Lewinella sp. 4G2: one gene and its partner. The main gene of each other region encodes a partner of the protein of the gene in region 2 in a complex. Links are inferred from orthologs where the notes say so. Each region holds a gene or a part of one and is shown on either strand. Other genes may lie near its edges.

Region 1 (2,774 bases), 540 kb from region 2 along the record:
TAATTGTTTGATGATCACCTATTTCGCAGGAGTTGAGGAGGTTGGGGAGTGGAAGAGGCCTGCGGCGCTTTTGTTTTGCTGCGCAAAAAGGGTTTCGCAGGAGAGGTAGAGAATAGGAGAAATGGAGGCTTGGGCGCTTAACAGCGAACCAACGGTTGTTGGCATGCAGGATCAGATGCGCTGGTACTCAGCGCCGCAGGCCTCCCCAAGCTCTCCGGCTCCTGCGAAAGAACGACGAGCCACAGCAACTTAAAACCCAGGAAATACCTCAGTTTCTCCATTTCCTCCTTTTCCTTTCTGGCAAACGCCGGAGGCCATCAAGTAGAATGGGCCACCTGCCGGTGTGCCATCGCTACGCAGGCCGGCCCTTCGGGACGGGCAGTCACGTAGCGCTGCAGGCCTCTAGTTCTCTCAATCTCGATTTCTCCTGCGAACAAAATCCCACGCAAGCAAGCGCCGCAGGCCTCCCCAACCTCTCCGGCTCCTGCGAAAATAGTGCCGCAGTCTGCCAAATGCGACCAGGTAGTAGAATGGGCCACCTGACGGTGTGCCATCGCTACGCAAGCCGGCCCTTCGGGACGGGATGACCGGCAGCGCCGTAGTAGCTCTCTGGTTCTCTTGAACTCGATTTCTCCTGCGAACAAACCCCACGCAAGCAAGCGCCGCAGGCCTCCCCAACCTCTCCGGCTCCTGCGAAAATAGTGCCGCAGTCTGCCAAATGCGACCAGGTAGTAGAATGGGCCACCTGACGGTGTGCCATCGCTACGCAAGCCGGCCCTTCGGGACGGGATGACCGGCAGCGCCGTAGTAGCTCTCTGGTTCTCTTGAACTCTATTTCTCCTGCGAACAAATCCCACGCAAAAAAGCGCCGCGGGCCTCCCCAACCTCTCCAACTCCTGCGAAAATAGTGCCGCAGTCTGCCAAATGCGACCAGGTAGTAGAATGGGCCACCTGACGGTGTGCCATCGCTACGCAAGCCGGCCCTTCGGGACGGGATGACCGGCAGCGCCGTAGTAGCTCTCTGGTTCTCTTGAACTCTATTTCTCCTGCGAACAAATCCCACGCAAGCAAGCGCCGCAGGCCTCCCCAACCTCCCCAACTCCTGCGAAAAAGCAACGAGCCGCAGAAACTTAAAACCCAGGAAATCCCTCAGTTTCTCCAAAACCTCCTCTTACTCCCCAGCAACCGCCGGAGGCACCCCTCACCCCGCCACCGCCAAAAAATCCCGAATGATCCGCTCCCCCACCCGGGCAGATTTCTCCGGGTGAAACTGGGCGGCGTAGAAATTATCCCGCTGCATCATCGCGGCAAAATCGTGGCCGCAGTAGTGGGTCGTCGCCACGGTATCGGGGCCGGGCTCTACGTAGTAGCTATGAACGTAGTAGCAAAAGTCACCATCCACCTCATCGCTGACCCAATCGTTCCGATCGGTGAGGGTAACGTTGTTCCAACCCATATGGGGTACCTTTTCGGTGGGAGAAGGGGTGAATTTCCGCACGCGCTCGGGGAATATCCCAATACAGTCCACATCCCCCTCCTCGCTGTGGCTACAGAGGAGTTGCATCCCCACACAGATGCCAAACACGGGCTGTTTGAGGGACCGAATCAAATCACTCAGCCCCGTTTCGTTGAGGTGGGCCATCGTGCTCTTCGCCGCACCGACTCCAGGAAAGATGACCTTGTCGGCTGCCCGGATGACATCATGATCACTCGTCAGGACGTGCTCGACGCCAATACGTTCCAGGGCGTAGAGGACAGAGCGGATGTTTCCGGCATTGTAGTCGATTACGGCGATCATTGGAATTTATAATTTGGGAATTGGAAATGTAGAATTGAAAATTTTAGTGCTCGCCCTAAATCGTAGCTTGGGTTATTGGATCTCCACTTTTCTGTACCCTATAGCATTCCTTTTGTTGAAGGTAACCTCATATTATCTACGTCCCTCCGCTTGGCGGCCTTGATGGATTTTGCCAGGGCTTTGAACGTAGCTTCAATGATGTGGTGCTCGTTCTTCCCTCTCGCCTTGATGGCCAGGTTACACTTCGCGCCGTCGCTAAAGGATTTGAAGAAATGGTGGAACATTTCCGTGGGCATATCGCCGATCTTTTCGCGTTTGTAGTCGCAATCCCAGACGAGCCAGGGGCGGCCGCCGAAGTCGAGGCGAACGTCTACGGTGGCTTCGTCCATCACTAAATTGAAGCCGTAACGTTCGATGCCCAGCTTGTCGCCGAGGGCGGCGGCAAAGGCTTCCCCGAGGGCAATGGCGGTGTCTTCAATCGTGTGGTGCTCGTCGATGTGGAGGTCACCTTTTACTTTGACGGCCAGGTCGCAACCGGAGTGGCGGCCCAATTGGTCGAGCATATGGTCGAAGAAGCCGAGGCCGGTATCCATGTCGGTTTTACCAGTGCCGTCCAGGTCCAATTCAATTTGGATGTCGGTCTCTTTGGTGGTCCGCGTTACCGCTGCGGTACGGGACTCGAGGCGGAGGAGGCGGTAGATCTCTTCCCAATCGGTCGTCCGCAGGGCGATGGTTTCGGTGAGGCCTTCGAGTTGGTCAGCGTCAAGTTCTTCCACGCCGAGTTCGGGGTCGGTGGCAATCCAGATGCCCTTCGCGCCCATATTTTTGGCGAGTTGGATGTCCGTCAGCCGGTCCCCCACCACGTAGCTGTTGGCGAGGTCGAAATTTCCCCTCAGGTAGTGTTGGACGAGGCCCGTCCCGGGTTTGCGGGTCGGTTGGTTATCAGCCGCAAACGTCCGGTCAATAATTTGCTCGG
Region 2 (2,749 bases):
CTGGCCAGTACGCCAACTGCCGCCAGGGTGAAACCGATCATGGCCGGGATCTTACGGGATAGGCTCAGCGAGGTCCGCTTGTACAGCGCGTCCACCAGGAAACCGCTTGCCCAGTTGCCCAGCGCGCCGGCCAGCAGGGGGGCGGCGGCGTAGAAACCCGTATCCGCAAAATCGAGTGAATAGGTGGATTTCAGGTAGGGGAACAACCAAGTCAGCGTAAAGAAGAAGGTGAAATTGCTACCGAAATACTGCCCCATCAGTAACCACATATTCCCGCTACCAAAGAGCTGACCGGTGGATATCCCCGGCCCGGGCGTGGTGACCTTTTCTTCAACGTTCTCCTGAATGTAGGCCAACTCCGCCGCGGGCACGCTGTTGTGGTCGGCCGGCTCGTCCCGGAACCACCAGTACCAGCCGATGGCCCAGAGCACCCCGACGGCGCCAAGGATCACGAAGCTCATCCGCCAACCAAAATTGTCGATCAGTACGGCTACTACCGGCAGAGCGATGGCCGCCCCGATCCGTCCGCCGCTGAAGTTGATGCCGTTCACGATTCCCCGCTCGCCCAGCGGGATCCAACTGTAGATGGCCCGCGCCATGCTCGGGAAGGCCCCCGCTTCCCCCACCCCGAAGATGAAGCGAACGACCAGCAGGCTGATGAATCCCCAGGCGGCCCCCGTCAACGCGGTGAAGATGGACCACAGGCTCACTACCGCCGTCAGCACCTTACGGGGCCCAAAGCGATCCGCCGCCGCCCCGGCCGGGGCCTGAAAGAGGGCGTACCCCAAGGCAAAAATGGCCAGTACCCAACCCATCTCTTTGTCCGAAAGGCCGAGGTCCGCCGCTACCGGGTCCTTTGCCACGGAGATCATGATGCGATCAAACAGGACGATGAGGGCCAGCAGGAAAGTGCCGGCGACCATTTTGTGGCGGGTGGGGAAAGGCATGTTGCGACTTCTAGCGTGCCTTAAGGTAGATAATTACAGGACTTGTGGCGTCCCGTGGCTACCCATTCGCCTTCATTCGCTTAGTTCTCCGTACCGAACTTGTGTCTGGACATATTTCTCGGGGCCAAACGAGTAGTTGAGCACGGCTCCGAATTCTTTGTTCTTCCGTACCCTCAAACCAACCGCACCGGTACCCCTTCTCCCGCCAGGTAGGTCTTCAACTCGCCAATCCCCACCTCACCGAAGTGGAAAATACTGGCCGCCAAGCCGGCGTCGGCCTTGCCTTTGGTGAAAACGTCTTTGAAGTCCTCCTTGCTCCCCGCGCCGCCGCTGGCGATGATGGGGATACTCAGTAGGTCGCTCATTTCGGCCAGCGCTTCGTTGGCGAAACCGGCTTTCGTGCCGTCGTGGTCCATACTCGTAAACAGGATCTCACCCGCTCCCCGCTCCTGTGCCTCCTTTACGTATTCGAATAGTCTTCGCTCCGTGGGGATCCTTCCTCCTGCGAGGTAAACGACCCACTGCCCGTCCGTAAACTTGGCATCTACGGCAGCGACTACGAATTGGTTACCAAACGCATACGCCAATTCGTCGATCAGTTCCGGCCGGCGCACAGCGGCGCTGTTGACGGCTACCTTATCCGCCCCGGCGTTTAGCAATACATCGACGTCCTCCAGTGCCTTGATGCCGCCGCCGATGGTGAAGGGAATATTGAGGTGGCGGGCAATATCCCGGGCCAGATCCGCCAGCGTTTTGCGGCGTTCGTGGGTGGCCGTGATGTCCAGGAACACCAGCTCATCCGCCCCGGCCAAGCTGTACTTGGCACCGAGCTCCACCGGGTCCCCCGCATCCCGCAGGTTGACGAAATTGACGCCCTTCACGGTGCGCCCGTCCTTAATGTCGAGGCAGGGTATGATGCGTTTGGCAAGCATGGGTAGTAATTAGTGGGGTAGTCGGGTAGTAGCGTAGTTAGGCGGTACTACCTGACTACGCTACTACCCGACTAAATACGGCGCTGCCGCAGGTGCAAAGTTAGTGAACAATGGTACGGCTGGCAGGAGGGTTGACCCCTGTGCATTTGCCCTTATCTTTATTGGGACATCGAACCCCTAAGATGAGACGTTTTCACCTACTCACCCTACTGCTACTGCTACTGCTGCTGGTGAGCCAAAACTTTTTATCCGCCCAGGAGCAATCTGAACCGAGTGCGTACGACCTGTTCGAACGCGTACGGCAAACCGAACTGCTGACCCCCGGCGGACAAGATTGGCTGCTGGAAAGACTGCGCAACGATCCCCTCCCCACCTCCCAGGAATTGGGCACCAAAGTGCAAGGGGGCACGGTTGGGCCGAAGACCCATCTGCTATCCCTGATTGGCCAGGCCATGCGGAAGGACAGGTTCTTTCGGATCGGTGCCACCGGGACCAAGGCCAGGGCCTACCTCTCCGACCCTAACCAGGATTTCAGCACCTCCCCCGACACTACGCTGGGCCGGCTGCTCGCCGACTCTCCCGGCCGCCAGATTGAGCGAGCGATTGAGGCGACGGACTCCGTCGAAAACTCCTGGACGGCCCACCCGCCGCCCGCCCCGTACGCTGAGGATGACGAGCGCTTCACGGTCTACGATTACCTGGGCCACGAATTCAGCCTATTTGGCAAAACCCGGACGCGACTCAACGAGACGCTATTCCGGATTGGCCTCACCTCCAAGGCTACCCACGCCGCCATCAAAAACCGGCTGACGGGCGAGGACCTACCCACGGAGATGGACTTGCTAGCCTTCGCGGTGAAACGGACGTTGA

What was found.
Region 1: the proteins of hisF (region 2) and hisH are in contact, whole or in part, in a crystal structure (PDB 6RU0), measured with the Thermotoga maritima proteins. The link is inferred for Lewinella sp. 4G2 from one-to-one orthologs. Residues at the interface, in WP_004080486.1 of Thermotoga maritima: Met1, Leu2, Ala3, Arg5, Ser40, Glu41, Asp45, Glu46, Ala70, Glu71, Ile73, Asp74, Ile75, Pro76, Phe77, Asp98, Lys99, Ser122, Gln123, Glu161, Thr195, Leu196, Asn247, Arg249, Glu251; in WP_004080484.1 of Thermotoga maritima: Asn15, Arg18, Arg22, Arg117, Leu118, Pro119, His120, Met121, Gly122, Trp123, Asn124, Asn134, Gly135, Tyr136, Tyr138, Val140, Tyr158, Glu180, Lys181, Ser182, Ser183, Lys184, Ile185.

The regions. Positions count from the first base shown.
Region 1 is NZ_LVWJ02000014.1:1,176,632-1,179,405, forward strand. It holds hisH (imidazole glycerol phosphate synthase subunit HisH), read right to left. Parts: upstream 1,799-2,774; coding sequence 1,202-1,798; downstream 1-1,201. Other genes in the region: hisB (bifunctional histidinol-phosphatase/imidazoleglycerol-phosphate dehydratase HisB), read right to left, coding at 1,897-2,774. UniProt on the Escherichia coli protein: IGPS catalyzes the conversion of PRFAR and glutamine to IGP, AICAR and glutamate. The HisH subunit catalyzes the hydrolysis of glutamine to glutamate and ammonia as part of the synthesis of IGP and AICAR.
Region 2 is NZ_LVWJ02000014.1:641,043-643,791, reverse strand. It holds hisF (imidazole glycerol phosphate synthase subunit HisF), read right to left. Parts: upstream 1,880-2,749; coding sequence 1,121-1,879; downstream 1-1,120. Other genes in the region: A3850_RS04095 (hypothetical protein), read left to right, coding at 2,062-2,749; A3850_RS04105 (MFS transporter), read right to left, coding at 1-947.